One region of the Bacillus sp. ABR genome, then DNA from elsewhere that is predicted to be linked to it. Evidence: riboswitches for the same ligand, from Rfam matches in the RefSeq annotation. Region 1 holds a riboswitch; the other holds the start of a gene.

Region 1 (8,557 bases):
AATCTGGCGTGAAACGAGAAGACTTATTCATTACGTCTAAAGTATGGAACACAGATCAAGGCTATGATAAAGCGCTTGAGGCGTTTGACGCAAGCTTAAACCGATTAGGTCTTGATTACTTAGACCTCTATTTGATTCATTGGCCTGGACCAAATGCAGATACATTTAAAGACACATGGCGCGCACTTGAGAAGCTTTATAAAGACGGGAAAGTCAGAGCCATTGGAGTCAGCAACTTCTATATTCAGCATTTAGAAGAGCTGTTAAAAGATGCTGAGGTTGTTCCAGCTGTGAACCAAGTGGAGTTTCACCCGAAACTGACACTTGTTGAACTGCGTCAATATGCAAAGGAAAAAGGCATTCAAATTGAGGCATGGTCTCCTCTGATGCAAGGGAAGCTATTAGATCATGACGTTTTGAAAGACATTGCTGCACGCTACAATAAATCTGTTGCTCAAGTTATCTTGCGCTGGGATCTGCAAAGCGGTGTCGTGACAATTCCTAAATCTATCAATGAAGAACGTATTAAACAAAATGCAGACATCTTTGACTTCGAGCTTTCTAAAGAAGACATGGAAAAAATCGATGCATTAAACAATAACGAACGTGTCGGCTCGAATCCAGAGACGATGACGGTTGGGTTTGAATAAATTAAAAAAATCCTCTTTCTCATGTTAGAAAGGGGATTTTTTACGTACTGCTTCGGCGTACAGCCAACAGCATGATAAAAGATAGAATCACAATACAAATTGTCCACGCCCAAGCAAGCTCCATTCGTCCGGAATCAATCGCCACATAGATAGCGGTTGGGAGTGTTTGCGTTTTTCCTGGGATGTTGCCGGCAAACATTAAGGTCGCCCCAAATTCTCCAAGGGCTCTTGCAAAGCTGAGGATGCTGCCTGATAAGAGGGAAGGCAGGGCAAGTGGTACTGTAATATAGGCGAAGACTTGGAATGAATGAGCACCATCTACTTTTGCAGCCCCTTCAATGTCTGACTCAATCGTAGAAAATCCAGCCTTTGCAGATTGATACATAAGCGGGAATGCCACAACTGTTGATGCAATAACTGCCGCCCACCAAGTGAAAATGACCGGCTGGTGAAAGATCCATTCAATCGCGCCCCCGATCATGCTATGCCTTCCGAATATGACGAGCAATAAAAAACCTACAACCGTTGGCGGAAGGACAAGCGGCATCATCAAGAGCGTTTCTACGATCATTTTTCCCTTAAATGATGTTCGCGCCATCCAATAGCCAATCAATGTACCAAAAACAGTTGCCAGCAGCCCGCTTACAACGGCAACCTGCACGGACAGCCAAATGGGAGATAGGAATTCTTCAGTCATCATAGGCATTAATTCACTTGAAAGCCGTACTTTTTAAAAATTGATTTGGCTGTTTCTGATTGAAGAAATTGAAAAAAGGACTTGGCTTCCTCTACATGTTCTGTCCCTTTGACGATTCCTACTGGATAAATGATCGGGGAATGCATGTCCTGATTGGCTTCATCCGCAATTTTTACTTTTTTGGAAACGAGGGCATCTGTCTTATACACAACACCAGCCTCCACATTTCCTGTTTCTACGTAGCTTAAAACTTGCCGCACATCCTTGCCGTACACAGCGTTCTTTTTCACTTGATCCCAGATGTTCAGCTTTGTGAAAATCTCTTTGCCGTATGTACCAGCAGGAACGGATTCTGGTGTGCCAAGAGCAATCTTCCCTTTTATGTGCTGGGCGTCTTGAAAGCTTTTAATAGAGGAAGAATGATCATTTGGCACAATGAGTACAAGCTCATTTTGGATGGCATCCTTGATAAAATGTTGATCGATATCTCCAGATTGCACAAGCTCATCAAAGGGCGCTTCAGCTGCTGAGAAAAAGAGATCTGCTTTTGCCCCTTGTGCGATTTGCTGCTTCAATGCGCCGGATGACCCGAAATTATTTGTTAATGTCACATTCGGATGCTCATCATTAAAGGCGGATTCGATTTCCTTTAGTGCATCTTGAAGACTTGCCGCTGCTGAAATGACAAGCTCTGTTTTTTTGCTTGTATCCGATGACTTCATCTCTGTTTGACACCCGCTCAGGAGCAAGCAGATGGCGATGATGGGGAAGAACGCATACTTCATGTTCACACCTCTTATTATTCAATATCATATGTATCCTATATTATAAGCAAACTTATTTGACCATTCATAGGCTTTCAGTAAAAAGAGAAAAGAAAAAGCCGCCAGATGGCGACTTTTTAATGCTGATAAAAACGCAGCAAATTCCCATTGATCACTTTGTCTGATAAGGAAAGTTCTTTATTGGCTTTTTCGATATAAGGCTGACACACCTCATCCTGTTCAACAGGTTCTTTTGTTTTTTGATCATAGCAGGTGTTCTTTGTATAGAGATAATCATCTGTAATAAAGTTCCCGTTTCTCAAAACAGCAAAAGGCGTCCGTTCGTTTGAAAATAAGTCATTGCCAAATTGAATGGCATCCTTCGTTTCAATACCGAGTAAGTGCAGGAGTGTCGGTTTCACGTCGATTTGCCCAGCTGTTTCAGAAATTGTCTGCGGTGCTTGATCTGTGACCCCCGGAATGTAAATTAAAAAGGGCACCCGCTGCAATTTCACAGCATCAAACGGTGTGATTTCATCTTTTTTGAGCAGCTCTGCCATTGCCTGATGATGTGCCTCGGAGATACCATAGTGATCCCCCATGAGGACAAACATTGTATTTTCATACAGTCCTTCTTCTTTCATGCGGTCAAAAAATGTCTTAATGGCTTCATCCTGATAGCGGACGGTCGTCACATAGCGGTTTAAAATGGCGCTGGACGAATCATATTCATCAATCAATTGATCCTTTGGATCGATTTCAAATGGAAAGTGATTGGTCAAGGTAATAAACGTGCTGTAATAAGGCGCCTTCAACTTTTTTAAATAATCAATGGATTGGTCAAAGAAGTCAATATCCTTTAAGCCCCAGCCAGTTGAATTCTGTTCATTGACCTGATACGAATCGACATCATAAAAGCGGTCAATCCCAAACGACTCATACATCACATCACGATTCCAAAACGTTTTATTATTCGCATGAAATTGGACGGATTGATAGTTCTCTTTTTTCAACTGCTTGTATAACGTGTCGTATTCGTTGTCACTCGCTGTGAAAAAGACAGCGCCGCTGCTAGATGGGTAGAGGGAATTTGCGACAATAAACTCTGAATCCGATGTCTTTCCTTGCTCAGTCTGCTGATAAAATTCATCAAAATAAAAACTCTTTTTAGCGAGTTGATTTAAAAAGGGGGTGATGTATTGTCCATTCACCTTTTGATCAACGACAAATTGCTGTGTTGATTCGAGTGAAATGAACACAACGTTCTTACCTTTAGCAAGTCCAAAGTACTCTTCGTTTGGTGCACTGTAATCAGCCTTTGTGTAGTTTGCTACGGTTGAAAGTGTATCTTCATCTGCAAAGGCTTTTTGTCCAATACGCGCTGTTTGGGCAGCGCCGTCATACAGGTGGAACTGGAACAGCCCAAGGTTTCGTACAATCACTTCTCGATCATAAGAGCTTGTCAGAAAGCGAGGGTGATCCATCATGGCTGAACTGACATGAAACAATAGAAAGCTACAGCACACCGCATAATATGTTTTGATCGTTTTAAAGGAGGCTTTTGGCGGTAAAGGTTTGCGCTTTAAAAGCCACGCCAGCACCACGAAATCAATGAGCATCAGTAAAAACAGCGGGTGAAATAACTCTGTCATACTGCTGCCCATATCTCCCATGTTTTTCGCTTGGAATAAGACAGGGATTGTAATGAAATCAATATAAAATCCATAAAAGATCGTATTCGATATGAGAATCGCCGTCAAAATCAAATTTGCGGTTAATAAAAATACTTTTTGTTTCGTTTCATTTAAAAAAAGAGCAATCCCAAACAAAGGGAGCAAAAAGCTAAGTGGATTGATCAAAAGCAGCCATTCATGAAACAGATTGGCCGTTCGTATGTGAAATCCGAATTGATAAATGATGTATGTTTTCATCCACATGAAGAGGATGGAGTACACTAAAAACCAGTGATTTTTGAAAAACGCTTTCATTTATGTAGCTCCTCACCATTCTGTATTCAGCTGCAAGGCAAAAACACTTATCTTAAACCTACTAAAAAAATGAGGAATGATCAATTCATATCCTGTGTTTTTCGGAAAACTCTTTCTGATTCATTAGAATGGGATGGAGATGCCGCAGAGGACAGCGATGTAATAGCAGGTAACGACGGTGAGAGCAGCTAGTACGACTTGTTCTCCTGTGCTGCCTGTTTTGACATAGAAGGGAAGACGCACTTTAATGGAAGCCGGAAATAAAAATTTAATCCCATTCACTGTTCCTGCATCCAGAATGAGATGGCTTGCCATCCCGACTAGTAAACCGATACTTAGGCTGTCATTTGGAATGTATGTTGTTGCTAGAAAATAAATGATCAGCAAAAATAATAAACTGTGTGTAAATGTGCGATGACCGAACACACTGCTGATCAGTGTCGAGAGCAGCGGGAATTTTCTGCCGATTTTACTTTTTGTATGGCAAAGATCAGGGATCAGAGCACCTGCTGATCCAGCAGCAGCCATCGTCACTGGGTCGAATCCATAATAGTAGGCAACGGCTGTGGAGGCGGCAATTCCGCCCATGATGTGTGTTTTTCCTGTCATGATGCGTACTCCTGTTCTATCTTTAGTTCAAGTACTCACTATATCAAGGGTGGATTCATTCAGCAAGGCTTATTTCTAAAGAAAAAGAGGCCAAAAGGGTTGGCTGAATGGAAAAACATTCTATAATAAGGGGGAAGTCATGTTGATACTAACGATAAGGATGCGATTCGGATGGGTAATGCAGACATTTTAAAAGAAATTGTTCTTGTACATTATGAAGTCAGCCGTAAATTAAACCGCAAGTTACTTGAGTTAGAGAAAGACATCACGCCCCCACAGATATATGCTCTTTCTATTTTGATACAAGGCAAAGTATCACATGCCGAAGAGCTGAAGCAAAGACTCTCTTTAAACCCTGGTGCAGCCTCTATTGCACTCAATAAATTATGTGAGCAGGGTTATATTCAAAGAGAACGGGACAAGGACGATTCGTCACTTGTCCGTTTAGAAGTCACGGAAAAAGGGATGGCCATTTATGAAAAGCATACTCGTCTTTTCGGAAAGGTGATTCAGCATATGATGTCAGACTTCACAAAGGATGATTTAAAAACCTTTCTGTCGTACTTGCAAAAAATGAGGCAGACCTTTCATGATGATTGAGCCTCTTCCCTTGTATAATGCTGAGCGCTGTAGCACAAATTAAACAGGCAACCGCATTATATGAAAAGGGAGGAAACAGCGATGTCATTTTTCCAAAAGGATAAAAAAGCGAAAAGTGAGAAAAACCATCAGCAGGTAGATCAGCTGTTAGAGGAAGCAAGTAAAGAGCTAGCAGGCGATCCGCTTCAGGAAGCTGTACAAAAGAAGAAAAACAACGATCAATAAGCAAGGTATAGGGCAGAGAAACAGTTCTCTGCCTTTTTTCTATGTTTTTCCCTTTGACAGATGTGAGAATGTTTGATAACCTTCGTGTAGTAAAAATGAATAGAAATCCTCACGCTATGTCTCAGTGAGGTAGAGGTTGCGCGGATGATGAGTCACTCATAGGAGAGATGGAATCGTAGATCATGAGAAAAAAGGCATCAGCGCCGAAGTGTAGAGAGAGCTCCAACTTTCTTTATGCTGGGTCTGCATTGAATAAATGCAGGACTGCCACGTCTTTGAAGCGTGGAGGGCTATCCGGAGATCAAGGTGTATGTTTTGAAAAGCATGGACTTTTGTTCAGGCTTTTTTTTATGTTCTGAGTCACAAAAATAAGGGTATGCTGTTAAAAAGTAATCCATTATGAACATAAAGAATGCAAGTCATTGCTTCACAAATATATCAATGAAGATACTGCCGGGTCTGGTCCAAAGTGAATAAAACGGAGGTACGGAAATGGAACAGACAAAAAAATGGGGTTTTTGGTTATTGACGGCTTTTGTCGTCGGAAATATGGTAGGTTCAGGCATCTTTATGCTGCCAAGTACGCTTGCCCAGCACGCAAGTCCTTTAGGTGTGACGATGGCATGGCTTGTCACAGGCGGCGGTGTGCTGATGATTGCGCTTGTATTTGGGCATTTGTCCATTCATAAGCCGCAGCTGACGGCTGGACCACAAAGTTATGCAAGGGCGCTTTTTAAAGATCCGAAAAAAGGGAAAGCAGCTGGATTTACAATGGTGTGGGGATATTGGGTGGCAAGCTGGATTAGTAATGTCGCAATTATTACAAGCCTTGCTGGTTATTTAACGACTTTTTTCCCTATTCTCACAGTGAAGACTGAAGTTTTTACCTTTGGAAAAGAAGCGGTCACGCTTGGTCAGCTCATGACGTTTATCGTATGTACCCTTCTTCTATGGGGAACACATACCATTTTAATTACAAGCTTAAGTGCTGCAAGTAAATTGAATTTTATTACGACCTTTTCAAAGGTGCTTGGATTCGTCCTTTTTATTGTTGCGGGATTATTTGCATTTCAAACGGCATTATTTGAACATTACTACTTCCCGGTTGAAACAGGCAGCGAAGGAGTGCTTGGCCTTGGAGGTCAAATTCATCATGCGGCTATTTCCACACTATGGGCATTTATTGGAATTGAATCAGCTGTCATTTTATCAGGAAGAGCATCCTCACAGCGTGATGTGAAACGTGCGACGATTACAGGTCTTTTAATCGCACTTTCGATCTACATGATTATCACATTGATTACGATGGGCGTTCTGCCGCACGATCAATTGCAAGGTTCTGACAAACCATTCGTAGATGTGCTTCAGCTTATTATTGGGCCAGCTGGCGGAATTGTCATGGCTCTGCTGGCGATTATTTGCTTGTTTGGTTCGATGCTTGGCTGGATTTTACTTGGTTCAGAAGTACCGTATCAAGCAGCAAAGGCTGGTGATTTTCCAGCAGTATTTGCAAAAACAAACAAAAAAGGAAGCCCTGCTTTCGCTTTGACTGTTACAAATATTATGTCACAGCTGTTTATCTTCTCTGTGATGTCACGTACGATTAATGAAGCTTTTACCTTTTTAACTACATCAGCGACACTTGCGTATCTTATTCCGTATATTGTGTCTTCCATCTACAGCTTTAAGGTCATTATGCAAGGTGACACGTATGAACTTCAAAAAGGAAATCGAACGAGAGACGGCATCATTGCACTTGTTGCGATGGGGTATTCAGCTTGGGTCATTATTTCAGGAACAGCCGACTTGAAAACCTTTGGTCTTGGAATCGGTCTATTCTTAGTAGGTATTTTGCTTTATCCATTCATGTCAAAAGGATTTGCCAAAGGAACGGTATAAGGAAGACGTTTCTCCATTTCTGGAGAAACGTTTTTTTATGATGCAGATGTCAATCGATCCACAATAAACTCTAGCTGACCTTCTAGTGACACTGGGTCATTAAAGAAGAAACCGACTGGATCTATTTCGAATACATGTTTATTTTTGACGGCAGGAAGTGATGTCCAAATGCTGCTTTGATACACTTGGTCACCTTTACTTTTTGAGCCGCTCCATGGACCTGTGAAAATATAGTCGCCTGCGAATTCTGGCAGCTTCTCAAGAGAAATATTCGCATAGCCGACGCCGCTGTCGATCGCTTCTTTTTTAACCGCCTTCGGTGCTTTTAATTTCAGTTCGTCATAAATGATTTCGCCCCCGCGGGCAAAGGTGTTTCCGAAGATATAAATGCCTTTATCAAATGGCGATACGATCGAGACCGTCTTGCTGCCGACAGCTTTGGTTACCTTTGGTTTCACCTCAGCAATTTTGGTATCCCATTTTGTGATCCATTCTGTTGCTTTTTTTGGTGTACCTGTCATTTTACCGAATTCTTTTAGCTGGTCTTTGAAAGAATATTGATTGTATTTTACCGCTACAGTTGGGGCGATTTTTTTGTATTGATCAAACTTCTCATCTTCCCCCCAAGCAATAATCATATCTGGCTTCGAAGCGGCTACTTTTTCGACCGATGGGGTCCTTCCGAGATTTTCCACTCCATCTGTTTTCCCTTTATAAAAAGGGTTTTTAAAGATGGGTGATGTTGTAGCAACCGGCGTTTTGCCGAGTGTGACGAGGTCCCCGTAATAGCTTTCTGCAAGAAGCACTATTCGTTTCGGATTTTTCGGAAGCTTCACTTCACCTTTTGCATCCTGATATGTCATCATGTCATTCTTTTTCGTTGCAGATTGTTTATTTGAAGTGCTGCCGCAAGCGGCTGTAAAGATCATAAGAATCGATAAAGAAATCAAAAGAAATCCAGTTCGTTTTTTCACAAAAGTTCTCTCCTATTCATTTTTCCTTGATAATGATTCTCAATTTCATTTTTTATCGTAACATGATAGGAACAAAAATGCATTGGCTAATTTAGGCCTAAAGAAAAATGATGAAATTCTCACAGTTTTTTGATGAAAATAAAGAAATTTA
Region 2 (8,557 bases), on a different contig from region 1:
TTGATCTTCTTGTAGCGCTCCATTAGTTCTTCGATCTTCTGATCTGTTTTTAAGAGTTTGTCATTGTAACGAACCACTGTAACGTTATCCGTCATCCATTCTCCAAGCTCTTTATGAAGCACGTATGCATTTTCTGTTCCGTCCATGCTGAGGATGTTGTCCCATTTCTCCTGCTCTTTCTTCACAGCGCTGTCAAATGTTGCAGAAGATAGGTCTTCCGCAGATTTCTCAAGACCGCTAATATACTTCACTGCATTTGGTCCAGCGACCATTCCGCCGTAAATCGCAGAAAGAAGTGAGTTTGCACCAAGTCTGTTTCCGCCGTGCATCGAGTAATCACATTCTCCGGCAGCGAACAGACCTTTGATATTCGTCATTTGATCATAATCGACCCATAATCCGCCCATTGAGTAATGAACAGCAGGGAAGATTTTCATCGGAAGCTTACGCGGGTCATCACCCATGAATTTTTCATAAATTTCAATGATTCCACCAAGCTTAATATCAAGCTCTTTTGGATCTTTATGAGAAAGATCGAGATATACCATGTTCTCTCCGTTGATGCCAAGCTTTTGCTCGACACATACGTCAAAGATTTCACGCGTTGCGATGTCACGCGGTACAAGGTTCCCGTATGCTGGGTATTTTTCTTCAAGGAAGTACCAAGGCTTCCCGTCTTTATATGTCCAAACTCGTCCGCCCTCACCACGAGCTGATTCACTCATGAGACGAAGCTTGTCATCTCCTGGAATCGCTGTTGGGTGAATTTGAATGAATTCTCCATTTGCATAATGCGCACCTTGCTGATAAACGATAGATGCAGCAGATCCAGTGTTAATCATGGAGTTCGTTGATTTACCGAACACGATTCCAGGGCCGCCTGTTGCCATGATGACTGCATCTGAACGGAAGGATTCAATTTCCATTGTCGTCAAGTTCTGCGCGACAATCCCGCGGCACACTTCCTCGTCATCTAAAACAGCGCCAAGGAATTCCCAGCCTTCATATTTTGTGACAAGTCCTGCTACTTCATAGCGGCGAACCTGCTCATCCAGTGCGTATAATAGCTGCTGGCCTGTTGTAGCTCCAGCAAACGCTGTACGGTGGTGCTGTGTTCCCCCGAAGCGGCGGAAGTCCAATAATCCCTCTGGTGTTCTATTAAACATAACACCCATACGATCAAGTAAGTGGATAATGGACGGCGCTGCTTCACACATTGCCTTTACTGGCGGCTGGTTGGCTAAGAAATCTCCGCCGTATACCGTGTCATCAAAATGCTCATAAGGTGAATCCCCTTCACCTTTTGTATTGACCGCTCCGTTGATTCCGCCCTGTGCACATACAGAATGCGAACGTTTCACAGGTACGATTGAAAATAGTTGAACAGCTGTTCCCGCTTCTGCTGCTTTAATAGTTGCCATGAGACCAGCTAAGCCGCCTCCGACAACGATGATGCTAGAATTACTCATTGTAGCCCCTCTCCCTCTTCTACTAATCTATTTCCTCTTAAACAAAAGCGAAAATTGCTCTTAGCCCTACATATGAAAGCGCTATAAATATACCTAATGTCACAAATGTGGAGATTCTTTGTGAGCGTGGTGAAACCGTAATTCCCCAGCTGACAGCAAATGACCACAAGCCATTAGCAAAGTGGAAAATAGTAGATAAAACGCCGACAATATAGAAACCTAGCATAAATGGAGAGCTTAAAATATTCGCCATCATGTCGTAGTTGACTTCAGCTCCAAGCTGAGCTTGAATGCGTGTTTCCCATACGTGCCAAGTGATAAAAATCAATGTGATGATACCTGAAACCCTTTGCAGTCTGAACAACCAGTTTCTTAAGTAACTGAAGCGAGACGTGTTGTTTTGTGCCGTAAAGGCTATGTACACCCCATAAACAGCATGATAGATCAGTGGTAAGAAAATCACGAACAGCTCAAGTGCGTACCTGAATGGCAGCTGTTCCATAAAGTGTGCAGCTTTGTTAAACGCCTCTGGTCCATCCGTCGCAAAGTGGTTAATCACTAAGTGCTGTACTAAAAATAGACCGACCGGAATGACGCCAAGCAAAGAATGCAATCTCCGATAAAAAAATTCTTTGTTCCCCGACATTACTTTACCCCCTAGTAAAAAAAGTGCAATTGCTTGAAAATTGTCTTACCCCCGCTTCTTTCAATTGTAAGCACTTTATTCAAATTTATTGACAATTTCATTTTACTCCTATGTCAAAAAAGCGTCAAGAAACCGCGTACATAAATTAAAATTTTCCGAAATTTAAAAGTTTTAAATCAAAATTCGTTTTACTACAATAAGAATTTCTTAGACTTCAGGGAAAACTCTGTCATCATATGCCCACATAAGCTATAATAAATTGTTGAAAGAGGGGAGCCGTACAATGAATAAATTCGAATCTAACTTAGAACAGCTAAAAGAAATTGAAGTCAATGGATTTGCCTACGAGCTGATACGCGAAGTTCTGCTGCCTGATATTCTTGGTCAGGACCATTCATCTATGATGTATTTTGCGGGTAAACTGCTTGCTCGTAAATTTCCTCAAGAGTCATGGGAAAAGATCCCCGAATTTTTCCATGATGCCGGATGGGGGACTCTCACAATGGTCCATTCGAAAAAACAGGAAATTGAGTTTGAGCTCGAAGGTCCACTAGTATCCAATCGACTCACCTATCAAAAGGAGCCATGCTTTCAGATGGAAGCGGGTTTTATTGCTGAACAAATTCAGCTTCTAAATGAGCACGTGGCTGAATCCTATGAACAAGTGAAAAAGCGTGCTGAGAAAGTCATTTTAACCGTTAAATGGGATTTAAGAGACCCTAGTTAATCCTCTTGATAAAAGGCGCGGACTTCAGGTCACGCCTTTTTTATATGTCTACATCTATCATAGCATACTTAATGAATGGGTTTACGTCCGTTTCAGCCGATTCCATATAGAAAAAAGAGGCGATCCTCTTTCATGAGGTCACCTCTTTACCTTTTTAAGAGTGAGCAGCTGCGCTCACCTTTGATAAATCAAACGCATCATGCAGCGCTTCAACCGCTTTGACCATATCATCACGGCCGACCACTGTTGAGACTTTGATTTCAGACGTACTGACCATTTTCACTTGAATGTCTTTTTGCGCTAACACAGCGAACATTTCAGCAGCTACGCCTGGATTTGAGACCATTCCAGATCCCACAATGGATACTTTCGCTAATTTGCTTTCTGTCTCAATCTGCTCGTAGCCAAGCGCCCCTTTATATTCTTCTAATACTTCAACTGTTTTGGACAAATCATCCGTTTTCACAGAGAAAGAGATCGACGTCTGATTGGTGCTTGTGACAGACTGAATGATGATATCAACATTGATATTCTGTTTCGCAAGCGTTGTAAAAATGGTCGATAATGTTGTGAGACCGCTTGAAAGCCCGCATACTGTCACACGTGTAATCTGATCTTCAAACGCAATGCCTCTGACGACTAAATTTTGTTCCATGGATGATTCCTCCTCAATTAACGTACCCGATTCGTTTTCAATACTAGAACGGACTTCTAGCGGGACTTGATAATTTTTTGCAAATTCAACAGCTCTTGGATGAAGGACCCCAGCTCCTAAATTAGCCAGCTCAAGCATCTCATCGTATGAAATACCTGCAAGTTTCCGCGCGGAAGGTACATAACGCGGATCTGTCGTAAACACTCCTGGTACATCTGTGTAAATATCACATTTATCAGCTTTTAGTGCGGCAGCCAGTGCCACAGCAGTCGTATCTGATCCTCCGCGTCCAAGTGTTGTGATATGTAAGTCATCTGCAATTCCTTGGAAGCCTGCCACAACAACGACTTTCCCCGCACTTAATTCCTCTTTTATTCTTGCTTCATCAATGTCCACGATTCTTGCATTTCCGTGTACATGCTCTGTTTTCATACCAGCCTGCCAGCCTGTAAAGGAAATGGCATCATAGCCTCTTGCTTGGAGCGCCATCGTTAATAATGAAATAGTCACCTGTTCACCAGTTGCGAGCAGCATATCCATTTCTCTTTTGCTTGGATCGTCTGTAAGTTCTTTCGCTAGGTCTACTAGAACATCTGTTGATTTACCCATCGCTGATACAACCACAACCACATCATGTCCTGCCTCCCGTTCAGCGATCACTCTCTCTGCGGCATTGCGAATTTTTTCTGTTGACCCAACGGAAGTTCCGCCAAATTTTTGTACAATTAGTCCCATGTCTACCACCCTTTTTCAAAAGTTCACGTGTGAGAGAAGAGGCTGCTTTGGAGACTGTCCGCTCACTGCAAATAAAAAAGCAATGAGAGAACAAATCTCCCATTGCTTTAAAATCATCATTAAACGATGCAAACAATGAGATAGCCCTCCAAGAAATGAATTCTTGACAGCCCTACATTTCTTCAATGTACAGCCAGCGAATAAAATGAGTGGATTTTATTCACTTCGGCGACGCTCCCCTTTCAGCCCCCTTCTTAGATCCCATCGATCTCTGAAGGCCTACTCTTGAAGTTCGCACCTCTATCTTCAACAAACAACACGTTCATTTATTAAATTAGTCACATCTTAACAAACTTTTTAGAAAAGTACAATCTATTTTTTTAATGCCTCCATTAAAAGTTCGGCCGTTTGTTTCGGAATGCCCGCTTCCTGAAATTCTTGGATAGAGGCTTCTTTCATCTTTTTCACAGAGCCAAAATGTTTGAGGAGCTGCTTTTTACGCTTCTCTCCGATACCTGGTACATCGTCTAAAATAGACTGGAATGCATTTTTTCCGCGCAGCTGCCGGTGAAAGCTAATGGCGAACCGGTGCACTTCATCTTGAATGCGCTGCAACAAGTAAAAAGCCTGGCTATTTCGCTCCAGCGCAACAATTTCAAGTGTATCTCCCATCATGAGATTTGAAGTCCGGTGTTTTTCATCTTTTACAAGACCTGCGACTGGGACAGACAGATTCAATTCATTTTCAAGCACATCGATGGCTGCGTTGATCTGTCCTTTTCCTCCGTCAATTAAAATTAAATCTGGCAGCGGCAGTTCATCCTTTAACACGCGGGTATATCGTCTTCTAATGACTTCACGCATGGATGCATAATCATCTGGTCCTGAGACGGTTTTAATTTTGTATTTTCGGTATTCCTTTTTATATGGCTTCCCGTCCTGAAAGACAACCATGGCAGAAACCGGGTCTGCTCCTTGAATATTGGAGTTATCAAACGCCTCAATTCTGTACGGCATATAAATATTAAGCGCATCCCCAAGCTGCTTCACCGCACCAATTGTCCGCTCTTCATCACGCTCAATGAGCGAAAACTTTTCTTTTAAGGCGATTTTGGCATTTTGATGGGCAAGTAAAAGTAAATCCTTTTTCTTTCCTTTTTTCGGCTGGTGAACGTTTGTCTCAAGTAATTGCTCAATCATCTCTTGATCGACACTGTCCGGTACCAAAATTTCCTTCGGCAGAAAATGGTTGTTCTTTTCATAAAATTGCCCCATAAACGTAAGGAACTCTTCCTCAGGGTCCTGATACATAGGGAACAGGCTGACATCACGTTCAATCAATTTCCCCTGTCTGATAAAGAAAACTTGGACACACATCCAGCCTTTATCATAGGCATAGGCAAAGACATCTCGATCTGATAAATCACTCATCGTCATTTTCTGTTTTTCCATCGTTGAGTCGATATAAGCGATTTGGTCTCTCAGTTCTTTTGCCCGTTCAAACTCTAAATTTTCAGCAGCTTCCTGCATCTTTTCGGTCAGTTCTTTTTTGATTTGCTGATGTCCTCCGTTTAGAAACCTTGTGATTTCGTCCACGAGCTGCTTATTCGTTTCCTCGGAAATGTCATACACACATGGTGCAAGACATTGCCCAAGATGATAATAAAGGCAGACACGGTCAGGAAGAGTGGCGCATTTTCTCAGGGGATATAAGCGGTCGAGCAGCTTTTTCGTTTCTCGTGCTGCTTGTACGTTTGGGTATGGACCGAAATATTTCCCTTTGTCCTTTTTTACATTGCGGGTGACGATCAGCTTAGGGTGGCGTTCATTCGTAATTTTTATAAATGGATACGTCTTGTCATCCTTGAGCATGACATTGTATTTTGGGTCATATTTTTTGATTAAATTCAGCTCTAAAATGAGCGCCTCGATATTAGAAGAGGTGACAATGTATTCAAAGTCTTCAATTTCACTGACAAGCCGCTGCGTTTTGGCGTCATGTGATCCAGTGAAATAAGAGCGCACCCTGTTTTTTAAAACCTTTGCCTTTCCCACGTAAATGATCGTATTTTGTCTATCTTTCATTAAGTAACAGCCTGGTTGATCCGGCAGGACTGACAGTTTTTCTTTGATTAGTTTGTTCATATTTTCATCCGTCCTTGTTTTCCTCTTTCACTCCTTCTAGTGTATCACGAACATTTGTTTTATACCATGTTGAAAGAAAAGCGGCTCTCGTCTTTACGAGAACCGCTTCAATGATTATGCCGCTTGGACATAGATCGGTTTATAGATGTTTGTTGACAAGTTCAGCAAGTGCTTCTTTTGGTTTGAAACCAACAGAAGTTTCTACAACTTCACCGTCTTTTAAAACAAGAAGTGTTGGGATACTCATAACGCCGTATTTACCAGCAGTTTCTTGGTTATCGTCTACATCAATTTTTACAATTTTCATTTTGTCGCCCATTTCTTGATCAAGTTCTTCAAGAACTGGAGCAATCATTTTACAAGGTCCACACCATGGTGCCCAAAAGTCTGCAAGAACAACACCTTCTGCAGTTTCTTGTGAAAATGTTGCGTCAGTAGCTTTTACGATTGCCATTATTCATTCCTCCAATGTAAATTATGCTTTTTAGTATAGCATCTACCAATGTGACTTGCGAATGAAATGCTTACGAATCATTTTTTAGGAAATGAATTAAAAAACAAACCGTATAATCGCACCAATAACAACAATCGCACCGATGATCATTAGAATGGTTCTAAGCATATGACATGACACCCTTTCCGCTTCATTTACAATGTATGATGCCCCAACATTCTTCTCACCAAACATCGAAATATGCAATCAAGTGAGGTCGACAGTTATCATGACCACTGACATTGGCGGCAGCTCTACCGTTAATTCCCCGGGATTTACAGTCATTTGCTGAAAGTCTTTTGGCTGAACAGAATGAGGATCATCAAATGTATTATGCGCATTCATGCGATCAGCCGTCAGCACACGTCCAGTGACTTTCGTTTGTACATCAACCCCTTCAATGGCAAGGGATACCTCTTTTTGTTCATGCGGATTCAGGTGACAGTAGCTAATATGCATCTTACTTGATGAACGCGAGGCTGACACACTAACCTGAGGAATTTTTTCACCTCTCCGTTCATACGGCGGTGAAACGAACTCCACTTCAAGCGCTTCTTCCTCTTGATGCACTTGAAACATGTGAAACACATGATACGTAGGCGTCAGAAGCATCTTTTCGTCCTTTGTTAATACCATCGCTTGCAACACATTGACCGTCTGAGCAATATTTGCCATATGAATCCGCTCGCAATGGCGATGAAAAATATGAAAATGGAGGGCGGACACAAGGGCATCTCTTAGTGTGTTTTGCTGATATAAAAACCCAGGATTTGTCCCTGGCTCTGGGTCATACCATGTCCCCCATTCATCAATAATCATCCCAATTCGCTTGTCTGGGTCATAACGATCCATGATTTCTCCATGGTCCTCGACAAGCCGTTCCATCTCATAGGCTTTTTTCAGCGTGATAAACCATTCATCCTCATCAAATTCAGTCGCTGACCCTTTCTTCTCCCATGTACCAGGTACAGTGTAATAATGTAAACTGAGCCCATCCATCCACGGTGCAGCCCGCTCCATCAATACTTTCGTCCAATTCACGTCATTAGAGTTCGCGCCGCAGGCGATTTTATAAATACGCTGCCCGGCAAATTCTCTTACGTACGTTTGATAGCGTTTATATAAATCTGCATAGTATTCAGGCGTCATATTCCCGCCGCAGCCCCAGCTTTCATTGCCTACACCAACATAGGTCAGCTGCCAAGGTTCTTGTTTTCCATTTTGAATGCGCCAGTCGGACATAGGTGTCCCTTTTGGAAATGTCATGTATTCGACCCAATCGGCTAATTCTTGAACAGACCCGCTTCCCACATTGCCGCAAATGTATGGCTCACATTCAAGCAGCTCACACAATGCCATGAATTCATGCGTACCAAATGCATTGGATTCAACTGTACCACCCCAATGGGTATTGACCATCGGCTTTCGTTCACTGAGATCACCTACACCATTTGCCCAGTGATACTCGTCTGCGAAACAGCCCCCCGGCCACCTCAGCACCGGAATATGTAATGCTTGAAGCGCCTTCAGCACATCGGTACGAATCCCGTCAATATGGTCAATCTCTGAGTCTTTTCCTACCCAAATCCCGTCATAAATCCCTCTTCCTAAATGCTCTTGAAAGTGCCCATAAATGTGTTTAGAAATGCGTCCGATCACGTCATTGACTTTTACTGTCCCCTTCACT

The links. Region 1 has a riboswitch for lysine ahead of OIT90_RS03680 (amino acid permease). Riboswitches for the same ligand answer to the same signal wherever they lie in the genome.
Region 2: linked by a shared signal. The riboswitch ahead of OIT90_RS08965 (aspartate kinase) and the one ahead of OIT90_RS03680 (amino acid permease) in region 1 are both predicted to bind lysine.

Annotation. Positions count from the first base shown of each region.
Region 1 is NZ_JAOYSL010000001.1:738,542-747,098, forward strand. Features, by position in the region: gene OIT90_RS03645 (aldo/keto reductase) at 1-650, shown strand, start outside; gene modB (molybdate ABC transporter permease subunit) at 691-1,356, opposite strand; gene modA (molybdate ABC transporter substrate-binding protein) at 1,356-2,132, opposite strand; gene OIT90_RS03660 (LTA synthase family protein) at 2,249-4,099, opposite strand; gene OIT90_RS03665 (metal-dependent hydrolase) at 4,223-4,708, opposite strand; gene OIT90_RS03670 (MarR family winged helix-turn-helix transcriptional regulator) at 4,880-5,308, shown strand; gene sspJ (small acid-soluble spore protein SspJ) at 5,390-5,533, shown strand; lysine riboswitch at 5,656-5,834, shown strand; gene OIT90_RS03680 (amino acid permease) at 6,026-7,432, shown strand; gene OIT90_RS03685 (iron-hydroxamate ABC transporter substrate-binding protein) at 7,468-8,406, opposite strand.
Region 2 is NZ_JAOYSL010000002.1:676,228-684,784, forward strand. Features, by position in the region: gene sdhA (succinate dehydrogenase flavoprotein subunit) at 1-1,469, opposite strand, end outside; gene OIT90_RS08955 (succinate dehydrogenase cytochrome b558 subunit) at 1,507-2,115, opposite strand; gene OIT90_RS08960 (YslB family protein) at 2,399-2,842, shown strand; gene OIT90_RS08965 (aspartate kinase) at 2,997-4,232, opposite strand; lysine riboswitch at 4,366-4,543, opposite strand; gene uvrC (excinuclease ABC subunit UvrC) at 4,605-6,377, opposite strand; gene trxA (thioredoxin) at 6,517-6,831, opposite strand; gene OIT90_RS08980 (alpha-N-arabinofuranosidase) at 7,078-8,556, opposite strand.